DNA from 2 places in the Priestia sp. USM5 genome. Region 1 is predicted to be linked to the other one. Evidence: a T-box and tRNA genes for the amino acid it is inferred to sense, from the RefSeq annotation. Region 1 holds a T-box; the other holds one or more tRNA genes.
What was found. The T-box of region 1 lies ahead of ileS (isoleucine--tRNA ligase). A T-box ahead of a tRNA ligase gene usually reads a tRNA of that ligase, here a tRNA-Ile.
Positions count from the first base shown of each region.

Region 2: it encodes a tRNA-Ile, which carries the amino acid that the T-box ahead of ileS (isoleucine--tRNA ligase) is inferred to sense. The anticodon was not compared.

Region 1 is NZ_JBSGKN010000001.1:1,958,209-1,972,822, forward strand. Features, by position in the region: gene cotR (sporulation hydrolase CotR) at 1-65, opposite strand, end outside; gene ACWATA_RS10695 (calcium-binding protein) at 575-1,744, shown strand; gene ACWATA_RS10700 (sunset domain-containing protein) at 1,833-1,985, shown strand; gene ACWATA_RS10705 (phosphorothioated DNA-binding restriction endonuclease) at 2,323-3,204, shown strand; gene ACWATA_RS10710 (FAD-binding oxidoreductase) at 3,419-4,768, shown strand; T-box leader at 4,987-5,228, shown strand; gene ileS (isoleucine--tRNA ligase) at 5,281-8,379, shown strand; gene ACWATA_RS10720 (immunoglobulin-like domain-containing protein) at 8,422-8,925, opposite strand; gene ACWATA_RS10725 (Type 1 glutamine amidotransferase-like domain-containing protein) at 9,106-9,741, shown strand; gene ACWATA_RS10730 (hypothetical protein) at 9,826-10,410, shown strand; gene ACWATA_RS10735 (hypothetical protein) at 10,466-10,702, shown strand; gene ACWATA_RS10740 (cupin domain-containing protein) at 10,760-11,425, opposite strand; gene ACWATA_RS10745 (glycosyl transferase family 2) at 11,657-12,487, shown strand; gene ACWATA_RS10750 (superoxide dismutase) at 12,627-13,511, shown strand; gene ACWATA_RS10755 (hypothetical protein) at 13,671-13,805, shown strand; gene ACWATA_RS10760 (3D domain-containing protein) at 14,136-14,614, shown strand, end outside.
Region 2 is NZ_JBSGKN010000007.1:58,479-73,092, forward strand. Features, by position in the region: gene ACWATA_RS28125 (ParB N-terminal domain-containing protein) at 1-448, opposite strand, end outside; gene ACWATA_RS28130 (replication protein) at 556-1,839, opposite strand; gene ACWATA_RS28135 (hypothetical protein) at 3,492-3,680, shown strand; rRNA gene ACWATA_RS28140 (16S ribosomal RNA) at 5,171-6,722, shown strand; rRNA gene ACWATA_RS28145 (23S ribosomal RNA) at 6,948-9,883, shown strand; rRNA gene rrf (5S ribosomal RNA) at 9,947-10,062, shown strand; tRNA gene ACWATA_RS28155 (tRNA-Val) at 10,179-10,254, shown strand; tRNA gene ACWATA_RS28160 (tRNA-Thr) at 10,259-10,334, shown strand; tRNA gene ACWATA_RS28165 (tRNA-Tyr) at 10,343-10,426, shown strand; tRNA gene ACWATA_RS28170 (tRNA-Gln) at 10,436-10,510, shown strand; tRNA gene ACWATA_RS28175 (tRNA-Lys) at 10,515-10,590, shown strand; tRNA gene ACWATA_RS28180 (tRNA-Leu) at 10,604-10,685, shown strand; tRNA gene ACWATA_RS28185 (tRNA-Gly) at 10,705-10,779, shown strand; tRNA gene ACWATA_RS28190 (tRNA-Cys) at 10,788-10,861, shown strand; tRNA gene ACWATA_RS28195 (tRNA-Leu) at 10,876-10,964, shown strand; tRNA gene ACWATA_RS28200 (tRNA-Arg) at 10,974-11,050, shown strand; tRNA gene ACWATA_RS28205 (tRNA-Pro) at 11,055-11,131, shown strand; tRNA gene ACWATA_RS28210 (tRNA-Ala) at 11,142-11,217, shown strand; tRNA gene ACWATA_RS28215 (tRNA-Ser) at 11,228-11,320, shown strand; tRNA gene ACWATA_RS28220 (tRNA-Asp) at 11,332-11,407, shown strand; tRNA gene ACWATA_RS28225 (tRNA-Gly) at 11,421-11,494, shown strand; tRNA gene ACWATA_RS28230 (tRNA-Ile) at 11,501-11,577, shown strand; tRNA gene ACWATA_RS28235 (tRNA-Asn) at 11,581-11,655, shown strand; tRNA gene ACWATA_RS28240 (tRNA-Glu) at 11,660-11,731, shown strand; gene ACWATA_RS28245 (FtsZ/tubulin family protein) at 12,096-13,220, opposite strand; gene ACWATA_RS28250 (hypothetical protein) at 13,217-13,522, opposite strand; gene ACWATA_RS28255 (helix-turn-helix domain-containing protein) at 14,173-14,614, opposite strand, start outside.

The DNA of each region.
Region 1 (14,614 bases):
AGCTGTAAACTTAAAGCACCTAAAGTACCGCCTCCATCAAAGGTCATGATACGATATTTTGTCAAAGGTGATTTCTCCTTTCAAATCCCATCAGATGTATCATTCTGTATATGTTTATTTGATGTGTTGCAGAGGTATGAGTATCTCTTTTACCGCTCCTTTAGAAGCCAGGTTATGTAGATGAACATTCTTAGAAATAAATAAAGACTCTAACGAACCAAACCATCGGCTAAATCTTAGCCGATGGTTTTATTTGAGTAGATGTTGTTAATAAGGAACATTTCCTTGCTTAATTACAAAAATAAGAACAAGAAAGAGTATGAAAATGGAGATGAAGCTGAAAATATTATACTCATAACATTTCGTTCCTTCTTTTAATCTTTTCATTCCCTTTATAAGTGCAGGTCAAATCTAAAATAGCCCTTTTAAAGAAATTAAAGGAAATATAATACCCGTTTATACAACATTTTATTGTAAGATAGATTAGTTGCATATGAATCGAATATTAGTAGGTCCACACTAACTTATCTATTTTTAGTGTAAGGAATCAAGAAAGAGTGAGGGAAAGGTCAAAATGTCTAAGACAAGGTATAAGAACCAAAAAGAATCCAATGAAGCAATTGCAAAAGCTTATATAGAGAACAATTATACAAATAGTCAAAATAAGCTGTTGCTAGTATCAAAAGCTAATTACGGGAAAAGAAGTTCAAATGTATGTTACTCGGCAGTAGACGATAAAGGTATGAATTTTTATGAATTTAACAACAACGCTGAACAGAATTTAATGTTAATTGAGCGGTATGAATGGGCTGATTTCTCTAGCGTTACAATTGACCATAGCATTGCAAAATCAGTATTTACATTTGTAGGTCATGGTGAAAATAGAGATATTACAATAGAGGTAAAAGGAAAGGAAGTAGAGCAAGTTATTCGTAACCACTCTTCTATGGAAGTTAACGTAGTAAAAAGACCTGTCTGGACTAAGGTATTAGGATATCGTTCACAGACAACTTGGAAAATGTTTATGGCTTCTACTGTTTACACCTTAATTCTTTTATTCATATTACATCCCTTATTACCAGCAGCTACTCATAATTTTATTATGGGACTAGCTTTACTAATTCTGTTTTTAAGCATCACAGGCTTATTTGTTGGATTAATAAAGCCAAAGTGGGTATTGCCTAAATTTAAAATCAAAACAAGAAAACGTGTATTATTTTCTTATCTATATTTAATTATTAGTTGTTTTTTTATTGCTGTAGCTTTTACAGATGGAGAATCAACTTCTACCCCTGCTTCAACTCAAGTAAGTTCTTCGCAAAACAGCGTCACTGTTTCATCTAAAAAAGATGGTGCTGATAGCAGCAAGCAAAAAGTTGAAAAGAATGATAGTGATAAAACAGCAAAAGAAGAGAAAAGACAAAAAGCTGAGGAGCAAGCAGTAAAAGAAGAAGCAAAACAAAAAGCTGAGGAGCAAGCGGCAAAAGAAGAAGCAAAACGAAAAGCTGAAGAACAAGCAGCAAAAGAAGAAGCAAAACAAAAAGCTGAAGAACAAGCAGCAAAAGAAAAGGCAGAACAAAAAGCTGAGGAGCAAGCGACAAAAGAAGAGGCAGAACGAAAAGCTCAAGAGCAAGCGGCGAAAGAAGAAGCGGAACGAAAAGCTGAGGAGCAAGCTGCAAAACAAGAAGCAGAGCGAAAAGCTCAACAACAAGCAGCTAGTCAACAGTCTACACCTAGCAGCTAGTCAACAGTCTACACCTAGCAGTTCTACTAGCAACAGTGGAAATTATAAGCCATTTGAAAATGATCCGAGTGATGATCAACAGTCTAATATGTCTTGTTCGGGACAAATCAAAGGTAACAAAAACTCGAAAATTTACCACGTACCTGGCGGAGCTTATTATGACAGAACTCAAGATAACATTGTTTGGTTCTGTTCAGAAGCGGATGCACAGGCAGCTGGATATAGAGAATCCCAACGATAAAAAAATATATGCAACCTTTAAAAGCTCTCCTATATGTTTCTTGGAGAGCTTTTTTCTTTATGAGAGGATTAATATAACGTATGTATCAAAGACACAGAACGAGTAAGTTTTAAAAGCAGAGAAGATATGAAAAAAGAATTCTTTGAATAAAACAACTTGGATAAGAAAGCTTAAAGTAGCGTTTTGTAAACGCGTCTGCAAATAAAGTTCCCTTGCTCATCTGATGCTGTCATATAATAGAATTAGCTATTATACTTACATTTATTAATACTTTTTCAAAAACGGTCTTAGCTCTAAAGTTTTAAATAGTTTTATAGATGGGAGTTAAAGCAAGCTTATGAACAGAGAAGAAGTACTACAAAAAATAAAGAACTTAAACATCTGGAAAAAAAGGGATCAAAGAGCTCCGCACAAACCATTGTTGATACTGTATGCCCTAGGTCAGCTGCAGTCTAAACAGCAAATTCACTTGCCGTATAGCGAGGTGAAAATCCCTTTAAAAGAGCTGCTTATGGAATTTGGACCTTCTCGGAGTTCCTATCATCCGGAGCATCCTTTTGTTCGTTTGACAGGAGATGGAATATGGGAGCTAAGTGAAGAAGTTGATAAGCGTAGCTTTACAGATAAATATTTGCTGAGTACAAATATAGTAGGCGGTTTTAGACAGGATGTTTACAACCTTTTTGCAAATGATCCTACGCTGCTTCAAGATGCAGCGCAATTTTTATTAAATGAGCATTTTCCGGATACGATCCATGAAGATATATTAAGAGCCGTAGGCTTGGATTTTGAAACACAGTTAAAGAGAAGAAGAGATCCAAAGTTTAGAGAGAAAATTCTTCAAGCTTACGGATATAGCTGCGCTGTTTGTGGTTTTAACGTTCGTCTTGGTCATAATTTAGTTGGTGTAGAGGCCGCTCATATTAAGTGGCATCAAGCGGGAGGGCCAGATATTGAAAGTAACGGAATCGCGTTATGTTCGATGCATCATAAATTATTTGATCGAGGAGTTTTTACTTTTTCAGATCATAATGAGCTGTTAGTGGCAACTCAAGCGCACGGAACAAATGGCTTTGAAGAGTGGCTTATGAAGTATCATGGACAAAAGCTTAGAGATCCGATTCATCCGGCATACCAGCCGAGTGACGCTTTTCTTGGGTGGCATGTTAGAGAAGTGTTTAGAGGACCCGCTAGATATCAAGTAAATGATATAAATTGATTTTTGCACATGATAGATTGCTATGTTTATACTTAGGAAGTAAATTACACATAGTGGCGTCATTTAAAATACGTTAAAAATAAATTAGCACACTTATCCTGAACCTCTCCAGTAAGTTTTCTATTCTCTTTTTCCTCCCTTTAAACTGTGTGTCTTTTTTGAAGAAAATTCATAGGATATAGCATCTTATCTGTATTAAGAAAGGGGTTATATCGTGGAGGAAACAAAGCTTACTGGACGAATCGTTACACCTGATGATGCGGAATATGAACAGGCTAGAACAAATAATAATTTAGGTGTGCCTAAATTTCCGAGAATAATTGTATTTTGTCAGAATACAAACGATGTAGTAAATGCATTGAAGTGGGTAAAGGAAAATCATGTCCCATTTCGAATAAGAAGCGGTAGGCATAGCTATGAAAATTTTTCATTAGTAAACGGTGGATTAGTGATTGATGTCAGTGAAATGGATAGAATCAAGTTCGACAGTAAAAGCATGACAGCGAAAATAGAGGCAGGAGCTAATCTAGGGAAAGTATATAATGAATTATGGAAAAAAGGAACGACTATCCCTGCAGGTACGGAAAGCAGTGTTGGTCTTGTAGGCCTTGTGCTTGGCGGAGGAATTGGGATGTTATCAAGGCTGTTTGGGCTTACCTGTGATAATTTGCTTGAAGTTGAAATGGCCATAGTAAATGAACAGAGAGAAGTTGAACTCATTAAGGCAAATAAAAATTACAACAGTGATCTCTTTTGGGCTTGTTGTGGAGGCGGGGGCGGAAACTTTGGTATTGTTACGTCTCTTACCTTTAAGGTGCAGCCTATTTCAAAGGTGTCAATCTTTTCAATTACATGGGAATGGGAAGATTTCGAAGCTGCTTTTGATGCATGGCAGCACTGGGCCACAAATACCGATAAGCGCTTAACTTCGGAGATTGAGTTAAAATCCAAGGAAGCAAATCAGATTATCGCTCAAGGTGAATTCGTTGGTTCATCATTCAAGTTGAAGGAACTTCTGCAGCCTTTAATAGATGTTGGGTGTCCTAAAAAAGTAGTAATAAAGGAAGTTTCATATATAGAAGCTGTACAATTTTTTGACGATCCGAGCGGAAACCAACCCGCCCCTCGAAAAAGGTCAGGTTCTTTTCTTAATAAACCTTTTCCAAAAGACGCTATTTTAACAATGAAGCATTTTTTAGAAAATGCTCCGAATGAAAAATCTAGTATTTGGCACCAGTCTCTCGGGGGAGCAGTGGAGGAAGTTGGCTCTAATGAAACGGCCTTCTATTATAGAGATGCTATTATCGCACAGGAGTACCTTGCTACATGGAGCCATCCTTCAGAAGAGCGAGTAAACATTCGATGGATTGAAGACTTAAGGAATGCTTTATCGAGATATACAACTGGAGATTATGTGAACTGGCCGGACCGGCTCATCAGAGATTGGCCAACGGCGTATTATGGAGAGAATTTTAAAAAGCTTCGAGAAGTGAAACGAGCATATGATCCGTGCAATCTATTTCATTTCCCTCAGAGCATTCCGCCGTTTATTAACTGGTTTTAAAAAGCGTCTTTCAAGTCGGAGAGCCAAATAATACCCACCTTAAATGAGGTGGTTTTTTGTGTATATTTCCTTTTCCTGAGAGCGTGAAAAAGGCAGCAAACAGTGGTAAGCAGTTATTTTATCAATAGATGGCTACGTTATACGGAGAAACATACATAAATATCATAAACATTGACATTCCCTTCCAAACCGCATACAATAGCTACTAATAAAAGCACACAAATTCGTTGAAGAGAATCAGTACGCTGCAAGTTTGTTCCACAGAGAGCTGGTGATAGCTGAAAGCCGGTGTTCAAGCCGCAGGGGAATATCCTCTCTGAGAAGTCAAACTGAACTATAAGTAAGTTTGAACGGTAGTCTACCGTTAAAAAGAACGCGTATGATTGTACGTTGCTGAGTGCTATTGATGAACGGATCAATAGAAGCCAGGGTGGTACCGCGGTTAAAACCCGTCCCTAGTCATAGGGACGGGTTTCTTTGTGTGCTTTTAACTTTAAAAGGAGTGGTATCACATGAAAGAAGTGAATGTAAGGGAGTCTTCGCAAGAGCGCGAACAGCGTATCCAGCAGCAGTGGCAAAAAGGAGATGTGTTTCACCAGTCGGTTCAAAACAGGGAAGGGCATCCGTCGTTTGTATTTTATGAAGGGCCTCCAACAGCAAACGGTTTGCCTCACGTGGGGCATGCGCTAGGCCGGACGATTAAAGACGTGGTGGCTCGTTATAAAACGATGACAGGGCATCAAGTGATTCGAAAAGCAGGCTGGGATACGCACGGACTGCCGGTAGAGCTCGGTGTCGAAAAGCAGCTCGGGATATCGGGGAAGCATGACATTGAAAAATACGGCGTAGAAGCTTTTATCAACAAGTGTAAGGAAAGTGTGTTTGTGTATGAAAAACAATGGCGCACGTTCACGGAGCAGCTTGGCTATTGGGTTGATATGGAAGACCCTTACATCACCTTAGAGAATTCATACATTGAAAGCGTATGGAACGTGCTTGGCACGATTCATGACAAAGGACTTCTTTATAAAGGCCACCGCGTATCACCTTACTGCCCGAGCTGTCAAACGTCGCTGAGTTCGCATGAAGTAGCGCAAGGGTATAAAGATGTAAAAGATTTAACGGTAACGGTGAAATTTAAAGTGAAAAACCGCGATAATGAGTATTTTTTAGGGTGGACGACAACGCCTTGGACGCTTCCGTCAAACGTGGCGCTTGCGGTGCATGAAGAGATGAACTACGTTCGCGCTGAGCAAGGCGACAGCGTGTATATAGTGGCAGAAGCACTTGCAGACAAAGTGTTAAAAGGAGAGTATACGGTTTTATCTCATCATAAAGGAAATGAGTTAAAAGGGATGTCATATGAGCCACCGTTTGATTTTGTGAACGTTGAAAAAGGTCATGAAGTCGTAACGGCTGATTATGTAACGGACCAAAGCGGAACGGGTGTTGTTCATTTAGCACCTGCATATGGTGAAGATGATTACAGAGTCGTAAAAGAAAACGGCTTTTCGTTTGTGAACGTAGTGGATGAAAAAGGACAGTACACGTCTGAAGTGCCGCCTTTTCAAGGACGTTTCGTGAAAGACTGCGACGTTGATATCGTTCGTCATTTAGCAAATGAAGGCGTGCTGTATCATAAAGAAAAGCATGAGCACAGCTATCCGTTTTGCTGGCGATGCGACTCGCCGCTTCTTTATTACGCAAATGAAAGCTGGTTTATCCAAACGACGGCGTTGAAGGAACAGTTTTTGAAAAACAATGAAAGCGTGACGTGGTACCCGGATCATATCAAGCACGGCCGCTTTGGCAACTTTTTAGAAAATATGGTGGACTGGAACATCAGCAGAAAGCGCTACTGGGGAACGCCGCTGAACGTATGGGAATGCGGGGAATGTGCGCATCAAGTAGCTCCGAAAAGTATCAAAGAGCTTCAAAATCATGCGTCTCATTCCGTTGATGACAGTATTGAACTTCATAAGCCTTATGTAGATGACGTGCAGCTGACGTGTCCGGTCTGCAGCGGAGAAATGAAGCGAACGCCAGAAGTGATTGACGTTTGGTTTGACAGCGGCTCGATGCCGTTTGCGCAGTATCACTATCCGTTTGAAAACAGCGAGCTGTTTCAAAAGCAGTTTCCAGCAGACATTATCGCAGAAGGAATTGATCAAACGCGCGGCTGGTTTTACAGCTTGATGGCAGTTTCAACGCTGTTTACTGGAAAAGCGCCTTATAAGCGCGTTTTGTCTCTTGGCCACGTGTTAGATGAAAACGGTCAAAAGATGTCTAAAAGTAAAGGAAATGCGCTAGACCCTGTTGATCTTATTCATACATTTGGTGCGGATGCGCTTAGATGGGCGCTTTTAGCAGACAGTGCGCCTTGGAATCCGAAGAAATTTTCAGAGCGCGTCGTGCAAGAAGCGAAGTCAAAAGTGATTGATACACTCGTGAACGTGTACGGCTTTTACGTGTTGTACGCTAAGCTTGACGGCTATGACCCGAAGCAAACGTATGAATTGAAAAAAACAAAATTGGATAAGTGGATTCTTTCACGTTTGCATAGTACGGTTAAGCGAGCAACAGCACATCTTGAAGATTACGGATTTACAAATGCCGCTCGTGAAATCGCAGCATTCATTGAAGAGCTAAGCAACTGGTATGTACGACGTTCTCGCGATCGTTTTTGGTCAGAAGGGATGGACGGCGAAAAAGCAGCGGCTTACGATACGCTTCATGAAGTGTTAGTCACGCTTAGTCAGCTGTTAGCACCGTTTACGCCGTTTGTTGCGGATGATATTCATGAAAATCTGACAGGGAAAAGCGTTCATTTAGCAGACTATCCTGTGTGTGATCAAACCAAAGTGAATGAAAAGCTGGAAAAAGAAATGGCAGCGGTACTGCAAGTAGTTGAGCTAGGCCGAAGCATCCGAAATACGCATTCGTTAAAAGTAAAGCAGCCTCTGCAAAGTCTTTCACTTGTGGTAACGGAAGAAGATGGAGAGTGGGAAGCATACCATGATGTCATCAAAGATGAGCTTAATGTAAAGAACTTTAACGTGGAGCAAGACGACGACAAGCTTGTATCATACGTATTAAAACTTGATTTTAAACAGGCTGGGCCAAAGTTCGGGAAACAAGTGAATGAGGTCAACCAAGCGCTGAAAAACCTTTCAGAAGAGAAAGGGAAAGAGTTTGTTGAACAAGGCAAGCTGAGTGTTACGCTTGCTTCAGGAGAAAACCTAACGCTTGAAACGGCGGACGTACTCGTTGAAAAAGTGCCAAAAGAAGGTTTTGCAGTTGCATCCAACGGCACGTACACTGCGGTGTTGGATACGGCTTTAACCGAAGAACTCGTGCAGGAAGGAGTCGCTCGTGAAGTAATTCGAGCGGTTCAAGATTATCGCAAAAAGCTGGATTTACCCGTGAACTTACGTATTGATTTGGAACTTAGCGGAGACGAAGAAGTGAAGGAAGCCGTTGCGAAGTTTGAAACGCTGCTTCAAGAAAATCTTCTGCTGCACAGTCTCAGTGTGAAAGAAGCCATCAAAAACGGAGAGACGGTAAAAGTCGGAACAAAGCAAGTTACGCTTCGCGTTTTAAATCAGAGCTGATAAAAAGCACTTACCTCATAGCAGGTAAGTGCTTTTTTACCTTTAATCAAACTGTCCGAGAACATTTTTAAGACTCGGCCAAACGATTTCAAAAGGAGCCGCTAGTACATACTCTTTTCCGTTTTCATCTTTAAAGTGTTGAACAAAACGATATTTTCCTACTTTGTAGTTAGGAGTTGCGATATCTAATTTGAGTGATTTCCCTGGCTTCAGCGTGACAGTTTTATCAGGAAACTCCAATCCGTTTAGCACAACTTCGTACCACTTTCCGTCTTTTAAGTGATCCGCCGTATTTTCATAAGGAATCGTTAAGGTATGCGTCGAATTGTTTTGAATAACAAAAAAGCCAAACTGCGTTTTATCGTATTTTTTACTGATAGCAGATAGCGTAATAGTTCCCCCGCCAGTGTTAATGGAAGAAGGAATGTTTTTTTCTTGTTTGGCTCCAAGTTCCATTTTTTGACCGTTATAATCGATATAGCCAAAGATACAAAACAAGATAATAAAAATGCCTAGTATTAGTAAAAGTGTCCGTACTATTTTCAAGAGCTTTGCACCACCTTTTTATCACTCTTCCATTATACGGAAAACTTCTTGTTTGAAATAGTATGAATTTACATTTTCTATATCACTTTTTTGAAAGGAATGATTGAAATGAGACAAATTATAGCCATGGGCGGCGGAGGTTTTTCGATGGAGCCGGATAACTTGCTTCTGGATTAATACATACTTTCACAAGCTCATATAGATGTGCCGAAAATCTGTTTTATCCCTACAGCCAGCGGAGATGCCGATAATTATATAGAAAGGTTTTATGAAGCGTTTGAGAAGTTGGTATGTACACCGTCTCATTTATCGCTGTTTTCACCAAACTTTATGAATTTAAAAGCATATGTGCTGCAGCACGATATTTTGTATGTAGGCGGCGGTAATACAAGGAATATGCTTTCTTTATGGAAAGAATGGGAACTGGATACGATTTTAAAAGAGGCTTATGAAAAAGGAGTGATCTTAGTGGGAATAAGCGCAGGTTCGATTTGCTGGTTTGAAGAAGGCGTCACCGATTCAATGAACAATAAACTGGCTAAAATCGACTGTTTAGGATTTTTAACGGGCAGCAACTGTCCTCACTACGACGGAGAAAGCAATCGAAGACCTTCGTATCATGAGTTAATGGCAAGCGGGGAAATGAAAGAAGGCTACGCTGTAGATGACGGAGTCGCGCTGCATTTTAAAGATGAGAAGCTATCCACGTCAGTTAGCTCAAGGGCAACAGCAAAAGCGTACGCTGTTGATCGAAAAGCGAGTAAAATCATTGAACGTGAACTCCTGATGACGTATTTAGGTGATCACAAGCAATAAATGGCCGCTTTCCATGTTTCTCTGTATAAAATGGAGCTTATTCGTACATACATAAGCAGAGACTCTATATGGGAGGTTACTTCAGTGAGTTATGAACGATACTGGGGACACATACATGAACAAAGCGATAAGCTGCAGGAGTTATTATCGTCGTATTGGCATCAGTATTCAGATTTTGGAAACTGGCAGTTTTGGGTGGTGCTTGCTTCGCTCGTTCTTCCTCTTGTGTTGTTGTATTTTACCGTAGATCGGACGAGGATCTTTGAGGTGTTTTTCTTCGGTTACACAGTGCACATGCTCTGGGCATATATTGATATTGCACTTGGGAGAAGCGGTCATTTAACGCACACGTTTTTTTTAACGCCGCTGCTTCCGAACGCAACGAATATTACCGCTTCTATTTTGCCGGTAGGCTTTCTGCTGCTTTATCAATATTGTACGAATCACCAAAAGAATTTTTATCTGTATACGATTCTGCTGAGCGCTGTTTTTTCATTTGGACTGGCGCCCCTTGAACACCATTTTAAATTTATTGATTCAGGAAAAGGAATGAGCTTGTTCTATATTTTTCTGATTGATATAGGGATAACGTTAGTAGCGTATTGGTTTACAAGGCTGCTTGTAAAAGCAAAAGCCGCAGCCTATCGTAAAGCGGAAAAAGAACGCTGAAAAAATGTTTTAAAATGAGTAGTTAAGGGTATACATACATTTAAGATAAATTGAGGTGAAGAAATTGTATTACTACCGCATTTCAGAAGGGCAAGGCGAAACGTACTCTGAAACAATTGTTATTCATGAAGAACAATTTGATCAAGGTACATTTGAAAAAATGGTGAAAGAAGCGATGGTCGATAAGCCTGGCAAAATCGATCAAGTGGATATTGTGAAATATTTAATTGGACATTATCATTTCCAAGTTGCATATATTGAAGCCGCTTTTCACAGTACATATACAGATTAATAACGTTATGTATTCGTCAAAAAACCCCGTTGCACTGGCAGCGGGGTTTTTTTGTCTCTACCAGTATCGATAGTGATAAGGATTTTGAGGTTGATAATAAGAATTCTGAGGCGGAGGATACGTATAAGTAGGCTTCTGGTGGTGAACAGGGCCTCCTTGTTTTTTCTTTTTATAGTGTTCTTTTTCTCCGCATTCGTCCGTTGGTCCAATTACGATGGTTTGATTTTTTAGCGGAGCCAGCGTTTCCTTTAGCTGCTCCGGATCTAAGCAGTACGTGTGAGCAAGCACTTCAATAGGCGTCTTATTTAAAATATCAGACCCAAAAATGTATTCCGGATATGGAGCGTCAAAAATAGCGAGTAAATGCGTACTGTCTTCAGACGCAATTTCCCAGTGCCACCAGCCTTGAGGGATATTGGCTACTTGACCGGGAGTAATCGGAATATTTGTGACTTCGTTGTTAAACGGATTGATTAATGAAACGACGGCTGAGCCTGAAATGCAGTAGACAAGCTCAGCGGCATTTTGGTGATAGTGCGGTTCGACTACGCGGCTTTTGCTTAAGTAAATATCAAGTAATGATACATTTCCTAATGTGTTGAGCACATCCCGGCCCAATCGGTTAATGTAATTTTGATCGTTTCGCGTATTAAGTCTGTTTTTGTTCACATCAGAAAAGTATTGTACGTTTGGATTATTGTAATCCATATAGGGCGTTGACAAGGGTCTCCAGCTCCTATCCTTGAATTTTTTATGATGCTGTATCGTATGTAGAGAGTTTTATTTCGTGACAGAAGCCTAGGAGGATATGTAGGTAGGGCCTATTTTTGATAACGTGTACAAACATTTGTCCACTGATTTTCATACACTGTAACAGGTTCTTTTTTTACAGAGCCATGATCAATGTCAGACGCATAAGACGGATCATTTTAAGGAAAGTGAGTTGCAGAGCTGTTGCTTGATCAATATGAAAAGATAAATAGTACGTATGAAAAGCTGGATGAACTTCAGCTGCCGTTTGATAAGCCCATTTTAGTAGGAGTCGAGTGGAACGGAGTGCTGTTTGAGTTTTTGGTGAGATTAAAAAAAGAGTCTTCTCATTTGCTTGTGTTTGGTTCAGGAGGAGGAGCAAGTCAAGAAATGCCGGCAGGTCCTCCATATTTTCAGCGCCATTCGTGGATGAATGAATTCCAAGATTCAATTATTTATTATAACGATCCTACGCTTTATTTAGGAAAGGTATCGCTTGCGTGGGGGCAAGGGACAAGCGACCGTTTTTATTTAAAAGACATTGCGGTTTTAATTGAAAAGTTCATGAAAAAAGTACAGGTGAGTCCGTCTAATGTGCTATTTTACGGATCTTCGGGCGGCGGCTTTATGTCAATGTTTTTAGCGGGGTACGTAAAAGGAGCAAAAGCGCTTGTCAATAATCCGCAGACTTGCTTGACCAAGTGGCTGAAAACGCCGGTTCGGCAAGTGTTTAATTTATCTTATCCGAACTTGACAGAAGATGAAGTGATCGCCTCATACGGTGAGCGAATTAACGTAGTGAAGTTTTTTCGCCATATTAACTATGTGCCAAAGGTGTATTACTTGCAAAATGGGGCGTTTGAATACGATATGAACAATCACTTGTTGCCGTTTCTAACGGATTTGCAGGATATGCCAGACGACTGTGAAATTAATAATATAAAAGTGGAGCTCTATTATAACCCGAAGCTGAAGCACGCAGCTGTTAGTAAGCAAGAAACGATTGATTATGTGAATATGGCGAAGAAGATATAAGAAAAAAGGCAAGAGTTTATCCTTTAAGGAGCTCTTGCTTTTTTATGTCGAATTTTCTACCTCAATAGATACAAGTAGGAAGTTATGTTGCTTTTTCTTTTGAATATGATAGTGAAGATGAGGTGTAAGGAGGGGAAGTATGGCCGATCAAGATGAGAGAAAAAGATACTTGATGGAAGTTCAGACCTGGCTTGAACAAGTATGTGATCCTGTATTTGAAGAAGCCTTTACAGAAGTAGATATAACGTCATATATCACGCGCACGCAAGAAGATGTTCTTGAATATTTAAGTGAAGAAGATGTGAACGAATATACGTTAGAAGAAATCAATAATGCGGTACGGCACATTGATAAAATCTTAAAAGAGCGGCTTGGAGACGACGGCAGGGAGAGGGAATCGATAGCTCCGGGGCAGCATGAGCTGCCGCCGCTTGGCTATAGCTATTCAGCTCTTGAACCGTATATTAACCGGGAAATTATGCGTCTTCATCACAGCAAGCATCACCAAAGCTATGTCGATGGATTAAATAAAGCAGAGCTCATGCTGCAGCAAGCCCGTAACACAAACAATTTTGACCTCATAAAACATTGGGAACGGGAAGCTTCTTTTCATGGCTCCGGTCATTACTTACACACAATCTTTTGGGAGATTATGAGTCCAGAAGGAGGAGGACGACCGAGGCGCCAGCTGCTGCAGCAGCTTCAAAAAGACTTTGGCAGCTATGAGAAGTTTATGATGCACTTTTCTCAAGCCGCTAAAAAAGTAGAAGGTGTTGGCTGGGCAATCTTAGTATGGTCGCCGCGTTCGCGAAAGCTTGAAGTTCTGCAAGCTGAGCGCCATCAGCTTCTCACGCAGTGGGATACGATTCCGCTGCTTGTATTAGACGTATGGGAACACGCATATTATTTACAGTATAAAAATGAACGTGATCCCTACGTTGATAATTGGTGGAAAATCGTTTATTGGCCGAATGTAGAAAAAAGGTTTGAGGCAGCCAGAATGCTTCAGTGGCAGCCGTATTAACAAGTATTGCAGGTATTTTAATTTCAAATAAAAAGGCTATGATAAAAGCATTTTAGTTGAAGGGAAATCCGAACGATGAATTGAGATTCTTGATGGAGAATCCAACGCGTTCGGATTTTTTATTGTTATCGCGGTGATATATGTATACGCTTCTAGCAGTTGATTGGAGGGCAAGACGAAGACTCCTGTAGAAATAGTGGAATAGATGAGACCCCGCAGGAGCGCAAGCGAAGAGGAGGCTCATCGGCCACCCGCGGAAAGCGAAGTCTTGCACGGAAATCAACTGCGGTGTAAAAAGTGATTTATATTAAGATCCTTTAACGCATTTATTAATTTTAAATAAACTATGTTCTAAATAACCAATTTAAAATAAAGTCTAAGCCTCTAGAACCAGTGAAATGTTACAAATGAAATAATCCATTATAAATGTGTGTAAATGCACCGTCATATACCTAAATATGTATGTTTTCGAAGAGTATAGGTGATTAATTTACTAGTTTAAAAGGAAGAATATTTATTTTTACTGTAACTAAACTATCAAACTATTGACATGTTACTGAAATATAACTGTAATATTCATGTGTTATTTTTTATGTATTGGTAGATAAAGGGGAAATCAATTACATGAAAAAGACAATGATTACGTTCAGTTTAGTTCTAATGTCACTGTTCGGAGTGGCAAGTGGTGCATCAGCTGCAACAAATACATATACAGTAAAAAGCGGAGATTCGCTATACAAAATTGCAAAGACATATAAAGTATCGGTTAGTCAGCTGAAACAGTGGAATAACTTAAAGTCAGACAGCATTCATCCGAAACAAGTATTAAAAGTATCTCAAGTAAAATCAAGCACGCCTGCTAAAGCAGCGCCTGCGAAGTCTTCAAACGTTGTGAAAGAATTTAAAGTAACAGCAACAGCGTACACAGCGAACTGCAAAGGCTGTAGCGGAAAAACGGCGATTGGAATCGATTTAAAAAAGAATCCAAATCAAAAAGTGATTTCTGTCGATCCAAAAGTGATTAAGCTTGGTTCAAAAGTATACGTAGAAGGTTATGGCACGGCAATCGCAGCTGATACAGGCGGTGCGATTAAAGGAAATAA
Region 2 (14,614 bases), on a different contig from region 1:
CTTCTGGCTGTACAGTTTTCGCTTCTTTTGCTACAGACTCTTGTTTTTCTTCCTGCTTAGTAGCTGCAACCTCTTGTTGAGCCTTAGAAACCTCTTGTTGGGCTTCTTTCTTATCTTTTGACTCATTGGCTTCTTTATCGTTTTTATTCGGGAGAACGGTAATCTGGAAGCAGATGATACCAATTTCCCCAGGGCACTCGTCAATGGGAATATCTAACGTTGGTTCCCCTTGAATCAAGATTTTTTCATGCATAATACTCTTTTTTGTTAGTCCGGTTTTATTAAAGGCTTTCTTCGCAACAAATACGGTATACGAAATAAACGTACTCTTCTTCAGTCCTTTAGGAGCAGCAGGTGAACCTTTTTCACGCATATCAAAGGCAACGTAGCGATCGTATTCTCGTAATGGTCCTGTCGCAGATCCTGTTATTGTCATTTTATGTGGCATGGTGATCTCCTCCTACGTAGTTTTATATATTGATTATTTAGAAGTATGTTCTAAATAATAATACTCTTATTAAACATCAGCTTCCAAGGGATTTCTTCACTTTTGAATTAGGAAACTGAGCCTTTTAACTGGTCCTGTTGGTGCAATAAAGCTTGTTCCTGTGGTGTTAAGGCTTGTCCTAGATCCTGTTTTAGCTGCGCCATTTCGAACGAACTGTACGTAGAACTGTGCTCTTTGAGTACGTTTTCTTCTTCTGGCGTTAGTTCTTGCCCTAAATCGTGCTTTAACTGAATCATTTCAAGCTGTTGATCCAGAGAGATAGCTGTTTCTTTTGTAGACTCTTTTTGCTCCTGTTCAGCTTGTAACCAAGCAGGAACCAATTCCTTGCGGATGATATGTTTAGGCGTAAATAAAGCTGTCTTAGCTTCAGTATGTATGTCTGACTTAGATGTTTGTTGTTCTGTATTTCCTTTTAGTAGATTTGTAAATTGATTGAATGCAATTTGATAAACAAGACGGCACATTTCATCCAGTGATAGGGTAGTACCTTTGTGATTTGCTTCATGGACATATTTATCTAAACCAACAATGGCTGTATAAGCAACTTCATGTACTTGTTCTTTGACAATTTCAATCTCTGTATCTCGTTTTACTGCTTTTGCTGCATTTTGAATACGAGCATAAAAGTCTTTTAGTTGATGACCATATTTCCCTGCATACACATTATTTACTTTCTTAGGAACACCTACGATATAAGCAAATGACTGTGAAGCAGATATTAAATGATTATTTAAATGCTTTTTAGGTAAATCAAGGTTAATAAAGGGGGACGACGTTTTTTCGTCCTCAAAGCTTGGTGTATCAACGTTTTCGGCACTTTCTGGACTTGTCACAGGAGTTGTCACAGGACTTATCATTTCTTCTTGTTGAAGCGTTTGAATACCTGTTGTATCGTGTGCAAAAAAGATTTCCTCACAAATTTGATCAAAATTCGTATGGCTTTTAAGGATAAACACATAGCTATCAGGATGAGCACCTGTCGTATCTTCTTTGATATAACGGGCCACGATCATAAACGGTGTTTCCTTTAACGATTTTACAAAGCGAGAAACGGTACTTTGAGATACATCAAATTTTTCCATAAGTGTTTTGGAGTGAATCGCTTGAATGCCTGTGGCAACAAGGTTATAAATCACGTAATCTAACATTTCCATCCGTTTTTTAGGGAATACTTTATGTAGGGCTTCTTGTTGTTGTTTAAAATAAGTACGAAGGGTTTCTAAAAAAACTTCTTTCTTTTTACGAAGGGTCGGCTTTTCTTTCCATAACCATTTGAATCGTCCGTTAAAGCTATTTACATCTGGTAAATAGCAAGTTAATATCTTGTTCATTTGTTCATCTTCTCCTTTAAGGAACACAAAAAAGACATTATCTCCCTTGTAAAAGGAAAACAATGCCTCAATTAAGATAAACTAAGCCCTTGAAATAGATGTCAATTTCGTATAAAATAAAACCATAAGTTTTATTTTGTACAAAACTAACTCTATTAACAAGAGACTTCGACAAGTGTTTTCCCTACCGTTTCTAGGGGGAACGGTTTAAGAGTGTTGTCGCACTACTTAAACAGTTGAAGTCTTTTTTCTATCCGCACGTTTTTGTTAGTTTTATTATAGCGTTAACTAGTCTCATAATTCAATAAAAATTAGCAAAATATATCAAAACAAGTATTTTTAGCTACGATCCGTTTGTTATTTCTTTAGGAGTCGACTTTATCATAGCTGAATTTGTGGAATTTGGGGAGGGGTATTTTTTTACCCCTCCCCAAGTATTTAAAAGTATGTTATAATGCTACATTTTTAATAACATTAAAGATTGGGTAATCAGTATACTTTCAATGATAACGGTAATTATCTATTCTGGATAGGGTGATTTTTTGTAGTCCTTTTTCGTGCATAGGGTGAGAAAAGATCACCCTATGCAAAGAGTTAAAAATATGATAAAAGCAGTTTCCACCTTATGTAGGAGCTGCTTTTTTGCTAAATCCTAGGAGTAGAAATTTTCCTGTACCTCTGGCTATTTGTACATGCTTGTGGGTATTGGTAACGTCAAGTTGTAACTTTTTAAGTTCCTTGTTTAAATTGTTTTTCAACTCAATACAAACAGTTTCTGTAATGGTTGTTAAATCCTATTATTTCTCTTGCTCGTATTTGAATCTGTTATAGACGTCAGCTAAAGCATCGCTAGGATATCTGATTTTGTTTTTAAACATGTAATCTTGAATGTATTAACACGTGATTTTATCGAGTGAAATCACCTGGATTTTTTATTCATTATCTCCATAATTTCTCATCAATTCTTTTAACCTATCATTTAAGTTTTTCATCGGAATTGCAAAACGGTTCATCATCTCACTTTTGGCTTCAGTAAATTCTTAAGAGGTCCTTCTCGGGCAGAGTGTTGATTAAAAATAGCTAATGGGTAAAACTGATTCTTTCAAAATTGCTGTCAGGATTAGTCATGTTCCTTTACTAACCCAATAATTTTTTTAACGGCAATAAGATCAACATTTCTTATTTGAAGTTCTATATATACTGTTTGAAATTCTTAAAAAACAGGTGCTTTTTAAAAAAGGGGAAGAAGAGCATAAGGAGTTTTTGTCCCCACAGGCTGTGTGGAGTTAGGCAGAGCCTAACAAAATCTTGGGTACAAGGAAATGTTTGCAAGAACCCCCTCAGCGCACCCTCAAATTATGGGACAGTCCCCTCACCGCACCTTCAGTGATCACAACATTTGTGTCAGAAACCCCTTCACCGACCCCTCATAGTTGATAAATGTCCCCCCAAGGGTCACTTCGTTTTGAAGTATTTTTTTGAAAAAAATAAGACAGAAGCAAACGATCTTTTTTATTTTTTTCGCACGTTCATGGTCAAAACGGCCATTTCTTTTTGCTTGCAATACAGGTGATTTACGCGTGCTTTTTTATCATTTATGAATCAATTTTCATTCTATAAACGATGATTGTTTTAAAAGAATGCAAGTTCAGATGTCATCAATATTTATCTTTTTGATTTTTACATCGGGTTCATATGAGTTAGAAGAAGATTTCGTGAAAAAGAAAATAAAAAACTACAGAAAAGCTAATACAGAATCAAAAATCGCAATAAAAAAAGTTGCGATTCAATCCAGTGATGAAAGCATTCAGCTCTATGAAGATGAACAAAAAAGTTTATAAGAGAAACTCCAAAATTTGAATGAGATGAAACAGGATTTAGCCATAAAATGAAAAAATAGGTGTCGCCACTGACTCGCCAATGTGTCGCCAGAGAGTCGCCGGATACCGTTTTTGAGTCGCCAGAGAGTCGCCACTTTGAGGGTTTCCGTGATATCAGGGTTTTGCTAGGCTTTGCCTAGCCTATCACACCCTGTGATAGCAAAAACCCCTTATGCTCTTCTCTCTTTTATATTGGGGAACCACAATTTATAGGAAAGGAACGAATGTCATGGAAGTGTTTTTGCCGAATGTTAATCTGATTGCTGTTGGAAAAATAGCGAAAGAAAAGAACATTACTTCCCGAAAATTTATAAAAGTCAGCTTAGAAATGAGGGGGTACTGAGAGAGATAAAGGATTATGACAAAGGGAGAAAAGAGAAATTGTAAAATAGATTTAAGAGATTTTTTGCACGGAATAGTGGAGCACAATTTTAAAAGAAAGGAGTACAGTTCAAGAAATGGAACGCTAAAAAAAGCAAAAGTTTGAAGGGTAAGTGAAGGATGTATATTTTTCATACTTGAAAGGTAGAAGGAGGAAGTAAGCAATCGAAAGATGTTTCTATGATGTCTCTTTTGAATAATTGGTTGAGATATCTCATATAACACAAACGGGATGTAAACGATTATACATCCCGTCATGTGAAGAAGGAAAAAATCAGCTTTTAATGTAGCATATGATCTTTAAGGAACAACTCATTTACGTAATTCCATTGCCTAATGAAACAGTAACTTGAAAAAGTATATTCTCTTTAACAAACACCTCATTTAAGCATTGAGCTAAAAAAATATACAATGTGAACGAAATCGTTCTTGGTCTGGAACAAACACCTCATTTATATAATTAGTTATAAATGAACATTATTGTCTACCCATTATATATATTCTTACTACGTTCATGACTACCATCCCCTTATGAATCCAACATACATCGATTTACAATAAGGTTTTCTGAAATATGCCTGCTGTAGACACCTCATCCCAAATGTAAGAAGCTTTGTAATGATTAGTTTAATCAATAACTTGTTTTCCCTCTTCCTTATATAGAATGTCTCAATAGCCTATTTATAATTCAGTAAAGCTAATAGAGATTTTTTGGGATACATGCACTCTTTATTTACAAGGTAATTTAACTAATGAAGTCTTATATATATAGAAATTAGTCTTATTGATTAGTGACTAATAAAATGTATGCTAAAAGTATAATGAAATAAATAAAAAAAATCGAGAAAATGTATTGACCTTTTAGTGAATATATTTTATTATTATAAAGCGTCGTTGAGACACACCAGTAACAACGAAGTGAAAAAAGTTTTTAAAAAGTTATTGACATTGAGTTGATAACTTGGTATAATACAAAAGTTTCTCAAAGGCAACGCTTGAACTTTGAAAACTGAACAAAGCGACAAACGTCAACGTTAATTTTTATTTTTTTAATGAGCAAGTCAAACATTTCTTCGGAGAGTTTGATCCTGGCTCAGGATGAACGCTGGCGGCGTGCCTAATACATGCAAGTCGAGCGAACTGATTAGAAGCTTGCTTCTATGACGTTAGCGGCGGACGGGTGAGTAACACGTGGGCAACCTGCCTGTAAGACTGGGATAACTTCGGGAAACCGAAGCTAATACCGGATAGGATCTTCTCCTTCATGGGAGATGATTGAAAGATGGTTTCGGCTATCACTTACAGATGGGCCCGCGGTGCATTAGCTAGTTGGTGAGGTAACGGCTCACCAAGGCAACGATGCATAGCCGACCTGAGAGGGTGATCGGCCACACTGGGACTGAGACACGGCCCAGACTCCTACGGGAGGCAGCAGTAGGGAATCTTCCGCAATGGACGAAAGTCTGACGGAGCAACGCCGCGTGAGTGATGAAGGCTTTCGGGTCGTAAAACTCTGTTGTTAGGGAAGAACAAGTACGAGAGTAACTGCTCGTACCTTGACGGTACCTAACCAGAAAGCCACGGCTAACTACGTGCCAGCAGCCGCGGTAATACGTAGGTGGCAAGCGTTATCCGGAATTATTGGGCGTAAAGCGCGCGCAGGCGGTTTCTTAAGTCTGATGTGAAAGCCCACGGCTCAACCGTGGAGGGTCATTGGAAACTGGGGAACTTGAGTGCAGAAGAGAAAAGCGGAATTCCACGTGTAGCGGTGAAATGCGTAGAGATGTGGAGGAACACCAGTGGCGAAGGCGGCTTTTTGGTCTGTAACTGACGCTGAGGCGCGAAAGCGTGGGGAGCAAACAGGATTAGATACCCTGGTAGTCCACGCCGTAAACGATGAGTGCTAAGTGTTAGAGGGTTTCCGCCCTTTAGTGCTGCAGCTAACGCATTAAGCACTCCGCCTGGGGAGTACGGTCGCAAGACTGAAACTCAAAGGAATTGACGGGGGCCCGCACAAGCGGTGGAGCATGTGGTTTAATTCGAAGCAACGCGAAGAACCTTACCAGGTCTTGACATCCTCTGACAACTCTAGAGATAGAGCGTTCCCCTTCGGGGGACAGAGTGACAGGTGGTGCATGGTTGTCGTCAGCTCGTGTCGTGAGATGTTGGGTTAAGTCCCGCAACGAGCGCAACCCTTGATCTTAGTTGCCAGCATTTAGTTGGGCACTCTAAGGTGACTGCCGGTGACAAACCGGAGGAAGGTGGGGATGACGTCAAATCATCATGCCCCTTATGACCTGGGCTACACACGTGCTACAATGGATGGTACAAAGGGCTGCAAGACCGCGAGGTCAAGCCAATCCCATAAAACCATTCTCAGTTCGGATTGTAGGCTGCAACTCGCCTACATGAAGCTGGAATCGCTAGTAATCGCGGATCAGCATGCCGCGGTGAATACGTTCCCGGGCCTTGTACACACCGCCCGTCACACCACGAGAGTTTGTAACACCCGAAGTCGGTGGAGTAACCGTAAGGAGCTAGCCGCCTAAGGTGGGACAGATGATTGGGGTGAAGTCGTAACAAGGTAGCCGTATCGGAAGGTGCGGCTGGATCACCTCCTTTCTAAGGATTTTTACATGACGTACGTTTCGACACTTTGTTCAGTTTTGAGAGTTCAATCTCTCAATTATAGAAAGCATACTACTTTCTTCTTATTAGATAAGAAGAATTTTGGTTGCGATTGTTCTTTGAAAACTAGATAACAGTAATTGCTGAGGAAAAGTGAAACTTTTCTTTAATCAAACCAATAAATAACACAACAATATGTTGTACCATTTATTCGCTAATGGTTAAGTTAGAAAGGGCGCACGGTGAATGCCTTGGCACTAGGAGCCGATGAAGGACGGGACTAACACCGATATGCTTCGGGGAGCTGTAAGTGAGCTTTGATCCGGAGATTTCCGAATGGGGAAACCCACTGTTCGTAATGGAACAGTATCTTTATCTGAATACATAGGATATTGAAGGCAGACCCGGGGAACTGAAACATCTAAGTACCCGGAGGAAGAGAAAGCAAATGCGATTTCCTGAGTAGCGGCGAGCGAAACGGAATTAGCCCAAACCAAGAGGCTTGCCTCTTGGGGTTGTAGGACACTCTATACGGAGTTACAAAGGAACGAAGTAAATGAAGCGACCTGGAAAGGTCCGTCGAAGAAGGTAACAACCCTGTAGTTGAAACTTCGTTCCCTCTTGAGTGGATCCTGAGTACGGCGGAACACGTGAAATTCCGTCGGAAGCTGGGAGGACCATCTCCCAAGGCTAAATACTACCTAGTGACCGATAGTGAACCAGTACCGTGAGGGAAAGGTGAAAAGCACCCCGGAAGGGGAGTGAAAGAGATCCTGAAACCGTGTGCCTACAAGTAGTCAGAGCCCGTTAACGGGTGATGGCGTGCCTTTTGTAGAATGAACCGGCGAGTTACGATCCCATGCAAGGTTAAGCTGATAAGGCGGAGCCGTAGCGAAAGCGAGTCTGAATAGGGCGTTTAGTATGTGGTTGTAGACCCGAAACCAGGTGATCTACCCATGTCCAGGGTGAAGTTCAGGTAACACTGAATGGAGGCCCGAACCCACGCACGTTGAAAAGTGCGGGGATGAGGTGTGGGTAGCGGAGAAATTCCAATCGAACCTGGAGATAGCTGGTTCTCTCCGAAATAGCTTTAGGGCTAGCCTCATGTTGTGAGAGTCTTGGAGGTAGAGCACTGATTGGACTAGGGGCCCCCAACGGGTTACCGAATTCAGTCAAACTCCGAATGCCAAAGACTTATCCATGGGAGTCAGACTGCGAGTGATAAGATCCGTAGTCAAAAGGGAAACAGCCCAGACCACCAGCTAAGGTCCCCAAGTATACGTTAAGTGGAAAAGGATGTGGAGTTGCTTAGACAACCAGGATGTTGGCTTAGAAGCAGCCACCATTTAAAGAGTGCGTAATAGCTCACTGGTCGAGTGACTCTGCGCCGAAAATGTACCGGGGCTAAACGTATCACCGAAGCTGTGGATTGACATCTTTGATGTCAGTGGTAGGAGAGCGTTCTAAGTGCAGCGAAGTCAGACCGTAAGGACTGGTGGAGCGCTTAGAAGTGAGAATGCCGGTATGAGTAGCGAAAGACAAGTGAGAATCTTGTCCACCGAATGCCTAAGGTTTCCTGAGGAAGGCTCGTCCGCTCAGGGTTAGTCGGGACCTAAGCCGAGGCTGAAAAGCGTAGGCGATGGCCAACAGGTTGATATTCCTGTACCACCTCCCCGCCGTTTGAGTAATGGGGGGACGCAGTAGGATAGGGTAAGCGCGCTGCTGGATATGCGCGTTCAAGCAGTTAGGCTGATGAGTAGGCAAATCCGCTCATCATGAAGGCTGAGCTGTGATGACGAGGGAATTATAGTACCGAAGTTCCTGATTCCACACTGCCAAGAAAAGCCTCTAGCGAGGCGGGAGGTGCCCGTACCGCAAACCGACACAGGTAGGCGAGGAGAGAATCCTAAGGTGATCGAGAGAACTCTCGTTAAGGAACTCGGCAAAATGACCCCGTAACTTCGGGAGAAGGGGTGCTCTGGTAGGGTGTATAGCCCGAGAGAGCCGCAGTGAATAGGCCCAGGCGACTGTTTAGCAAAAACACAGGTCTCTGCGAAGCCGCAAGGCGAAGTATAGGGGCTGACGCCTGCCCGGTGCTGGAAGGTTAAGAGGAGGGGTTATCCTTTGGGAGAAGCTCTGAATCGAAGCCCCAGTAAACGGCGGCCGTAACTATAACGGTCCTAAGGTAGCGAAATTCCTTGTCGGGTAAGTTCCGACCCGCACGAAAGGCGTAACGATCTGGGCACTGTCTCAACGAGAGACTCGGTGAAATTATAGTACCTGTGAAGATGCAGGTTACCCGCGACAGGACGGAAAGACCCCGTGGAGCTTTACTGTAGCCTGATATTGAATTTTGGTACAGCTTGTACAGGATAGGTAGGAGCCTGAGAAGCCGGAGCGCTAGCTTCGGTGGAGGCGTCGGTGGGATACTACCCTGGCTGTATTGAAATTCTAACCCGCGGCCCTGATCGGGCCGGGAGACAGTGTCAGGTGGGCAGTTTGACTGGGGCGGTCGCCTCCTAAAATGTAACGGAGGCGCCCAAAGGTTCCCTCAGAATGGTTGGAAATCATTCGTAGAGTGTAAAGGCACAAGGGAGCTTGACTGCGAGACCTACAAGTCGAGCAGGGACGAAAGTCGGGCTTAGTGATCCGGTGGTTCCGCATGGAAGGGCCATCGCTCAACGGATAAAAGCTACCCCGGGGATAACAGGCTTATCTCCCCCAAGAGTCCACATCGACGGGGAGGTTTGGCACCTCGATGTCGGCTCATCGCATCCTGGGGCTGTAGTCGGTCCCAAGGGTTGGGCTGTTCGCCCATTAAAGCGGTACGCGAGCTGGGTTCAGAACGTCGTGAGACAGTTCGGTCCCTATCCGTCGTGGGCGTAGGAAATTTGAGAGGAGCTGTCCTTAGTACGAGAGGACCGGGATGGACACACCGCTGGTGTACCAGTTGTCTTGCCAAAGGCATCGCTGGGTAGCTATGTGTGGACGGGATAAGTGCTGAAAGCATCTAAGCATGAAGCCCCCCTCAAGATGAGATTTCCCATAGCGCAAGCTAGTAAGATCCCTGAAAGATGATCAGGTTGATAGGTCAGAGGTGGAAGCGTGGCGACATGTGTAGCTGACTGATACTAATCGATCGAGGACTTAACCAAACTTTTAAAAGCGTAAGCTTTACTCAGCAAACTGTTATCTAGTTTTGAGAGAACAATCTCTTGTCTGGTGGCGATAGCGAAGAGGTCACACCCGTTCCCATACCGAACACGGAAGTTAAGCTCTTTAGCGCCAATGGTAGTTGGGACTTTGTCCCTGTGAGAGTAGGACGTTGCCAGGCAATAAATAAGACCCCTTATGAGTCTCTTGTAAAAGAGCATAGGGGTTTTTTATTTGAAATATTCTATCATAAGTAATGAAAATAACGCTTATTAACGCGCTTATATAGATTTTTTTGGAGGATTAGCTCAGCTGGGAGAGCACCTGCCTTACAAGCAGGGGGTCGGCGGTTCGATCCCGTCATCCTCCACCACCGTGCCGGTGTAGCTCAACTGGTAGAGCAACTGACTTGTAATCAGTAGGTTGGGGGTTCAAGTCCTCTTGCCGGCACCATTTATATCGGAGGGGTAGCGAAGTGGCTAAACGCGGCGGACTGTAAATCCGCTCCTTCGGGTTCGGCAGTTCGAATCTGCCCCCCTCCACCATCTCTTTATTGGGCTATCGCCAAGCGGTAAGGCAACGGATTTTGATTCCGTCATGCGTTGGTTCGAATCCAGCTAGCCCAGCCATAGAGAGCCATTAGCTCAGTTGGTAGAGCATCTGACTTTTAATCAGAGGGTCGAAGGTTCGAGTCCTTCATGGCTCACCAGTTATATTCACACGCGGGTGTGGCGGAATTGGCAGACGCGCTAGACTTAGGATCTAGTGTCTTATGACGTGGGGGTTCAAGTCCCTTCACCCGCATCTTAAATTAAATAAATGTGCGGAAGTAGTTCAGTGGTAGAACACCACCTTGCCAAGGTGGGGGTCGCGAGTTCGAACCTCGTCTTCCGCTCCATATATATTGGCGGCATAGCCAAGTGGTAAGGCCAAGGTCTGCAAAACCTTTATCACCGGTTCAAATCCGGTTGCCGCCTCCACGTATAAAAGTCCTGCCGGGGTGGTGGAATTGGCAGACACACAGGACTTAAAATCCTGCGGTAGGTGACTACCGTGCCGGTTCAAGTCCGGCCCTCGGCACCATTTTAATAAGCGCCCGTAGCTCAATTGGATAGAGCGTTTGACTACGGATCAAAAGGTTAGGGGTTCGACTCCTCTCGGGCGCGCCATGAACGGGAAGTAGCTCAGCTTGGTAGAGCACTTGGTTTGGGACCAAGGGGTCGCAGGTTCGAATCCTGTCTTCCCGACCAGAAGTATCATGGGGCCTTAGCTCAGCTGGGAGAGCGCCTGCCTTGCACGCAGGAGGTCAGCGGTTCGATCCCGCTAGGCTCCACCATGCAATATACGGAGGAATACCCAAGTCCGGCTGAAGGGATCGGTCTTGAAAACCGACAGGGGTGTCAAAGCCCGCGGGGGTTCGAATCCCTCTTCCTCCTCCATTTTCTATTTTGGTCCCGTGGTGTAGCGGTTAACATGCCTGCCTGTCACGCAGGAGATCGCGGGTTCGATTCCCGTCGGGACCGCCATTTTTAAAAATAAGCGGGTGTAGTTTAATGGTAAAACCTCAGCCTTCCAAGCTGATGTCGTGAGTTCGATTCTCATCACCCGCTCCAAATAATGGGCCTATAGCTCAGCTGGTTAGAGCGCACGCCTGATAAGCGTGAGGTCGGTGGTTCGAGTCCACTTAGGCCCACCATATTCCACAGTAGCTCAGTGGTAGAGCTATCGGCTGTTAACCGATCGGTCGTAGGTTCGAGTCCTACCTGTGGAGCCATATTGGCCCGTTGGTCAAGCGGTTAAGACACCGCCCTTTCACGGCGGTAACACGGGTTCGAATCCCGTACGGGTCATCTTAAAAGCAGTTTGCATATGCAAACTGCTTTTTTATTTGTAGGAGATAAATTATTGATTTTAATTAATATAGAATTTATATCGTTTCATAGCAAAAATGTTAATTAGAAAATTTTTTGATATTAGAGTAACAAATACGAAGTATATTCTTATACTCAGATTCTTCTATACCCAATGTTTACATACTTATTTCCAATTTAAACAACAACTTTTTCTGGAACACTCTACAAAAAAGAACCCTTGTGGCAGTAAGGGTTTCAAGTGATTCATAAAGGTGATCTCTCCACATCTGTGTAAACAAAGAGTCTATAAAAAGTGCATCTTATATATATATGTTTGTCTTCATAGATATACTAAAAATGCTCAACGATTCTGATACTTATCTAAAATTGAATTGATTGCCTTCTTTTTATTTCTAGGTAGTGGTTTCTTATGAGAAGCCTTAGGCAATTTCAACTTAGATTCATAACCTGTTTCTATGGTAGATAACTCCTCTTTTACCTTCTGCTGTGCTTCAATTTTTTCTTCAATAGTTTTTAATCGGGTAGAATAATAAGGCATTCCTGATAAAATTGTTGTTACCTTTGCATGATCACTTTCATAGGTTCCTTCAAATAGATGGGTTGGCTCTCCCCCCTTAAAGGAACTAAATAGTTGGGCTGAATCTATCGTAAATAAGTCTAGTGGACCTTCATATATAATTCCTGCTTTTGGTATAGTTTGCATTTCAAGTGGTGCAAAGATTGAGTTTTCCCATGATTTCTTAATTACTTCTGTAATACCCTCATTTCTAATATCTGCTTGCCCTTCATCTAATTTTGTTATTTCTGCAGATGAAATGGCAGAAATTCCTTTTGTTGAAAAAATTGTACGTAAGTCTTTCTTATCTAAAACACCATGCTTAGAGTGTCTATCCGTATATTTAGGAAGAGTACTAATTAAGTTCACAAATGTTTCGTTTGTTTCTTTAAAGATTCTAGCTTTTCCTGCATTCGGATTTTTCTTTTTCACCTGCTCGTTATCAATAGGTAATACACAAAGGTCCTGAGGTGAAAGCTCTTCAGTAACATACAGTGCATTGACTTGATGAACCAATGCTTCTGTAGTATCGGGTAAGATAGGAACTGCTACAATTGCTTTGTCATCCATTTCCTGAGCAAGAAGATCCACAAGCATCGGTCCAATACCACCACCAGAGCCACCACCTGCAGAAAAACAAACCATAATAATTTCAGTACTAGGTGTTGAAAAGTTCTCTTTAATAAACTTCAGTGCCAGTTCCCAGTTTTTATCGACCATAAGATTAATAGCTTCATCTCGATTTTTTCCTACTCCTTCGCTACCTATAAGCCTTAGACGCTCTTCTACAAAATCTAATGACTCCAAATCACGTTCTGAAAAGTTCAATGCAACAGCATTAATACCATTTTCAAATGCTAAATCAGCTATATTCCCACCTGCAGCACCAATTCCTACAATACCTATCATATTTCCTTAACCCCCTCATTTTCTTCTCCTTGAAGTATGGCCTGTTGTACAGCTTGTTGACCGTATTCTGTTAGATACAATTTATGTTCTTTTCCTCCAGTAACAGTTCCTATGAAATGGATAGCTTCAAGCTTGTTGAGTGTCTTACGAAAGTTAGCTGTTGAATATTCAAACTCATCTGCAATACTACTTTTCTTTATCGCTTTAAACACAGCGTTTGCTTCATTCTGAAATAACCATCCCAGAATGCTAACATCTTCAATAGTCAGTTTCCTCATTACCTCCTCAAAGTAGTCACTCATATAGATACTCCTTTCTCTAAAATGTACGTCATAGATATTTAAGTAGTTTATTAGCTTTTTTTGTCATTCAGATACTTTCGATGGTTTTTTCTATGCAATAAAAGTTCATGTGAATCTATATAAACTCACTGATTTTCATTGCGCATCAAGTATCACTGAGTAACAATATCGCTACATCACTATCCATATGTATATTAGAAAATCCTTATGACACATTTCCCAGTTTTGCATCGGAATTGTATACTTTGAATTATTTATGACAGAACTAAAAGAATAAATAACTGTTAAAAGTCATATTAAAAAAGAGCATACACTTGTTGGAAACCAACGGGTGTATGCTCTTTTTTTACTTATAACACTCATTATAGTAGCTAACTTTACATAGCAATAAAATACAAGTTTCTAGAGTACTGAAACTTGTATTGAACGGCCAATAACTTCCATTATAATCTAGAAATCATGAGGGAATATTTAAAATACAGCTGAAATCAAATAGAAAGTAAATTAATCTATCAAAAGGATTAATTTACTTTCTAAAGTCCTAATAATGAGAAGATAATTTATTAAACTTTTTTATTTCATCGTATAGATAAAGACAAGCCCGTTTTTATTGGCTTGTCTTGTTAAAGTTGAACGTTTCTTATTTCATTTTATAATTTTTGTACAGCATATAGTAACAATTCTTCAATGCTTCGTTTACCTAATTCTTTCGCTTTTTGCTGCAATTCTTCTTTTAAATCGCTTGTTACTTTGACTCGTACCACTTCCAAATCGCTATCAATATAAATGCCACGGCTACGCTTGTTAATTTTACCTGAGACAAGAACAGACTCTAATAACTCCATAAGTTCGTGTGAGGATTCGGTCAGTAATATAGGTTTGATTTCAATTAAAAATTGCTCTTTCTCTTCTTGTGGCGTAATCCTCATATTGGTCGGGCTTAGGTATTGATAAAATAAATCCATGAGCTTATAAAGATGTGATTTTGCATAAGCTGTTTGCTTAAAGGTAAACGTAGCATAGCCTTCTTTGGTAATCATTTTTTTCGACTCAATGGTATAGGCTGCTTCAAAGCCTCGGTCAATTAATTCC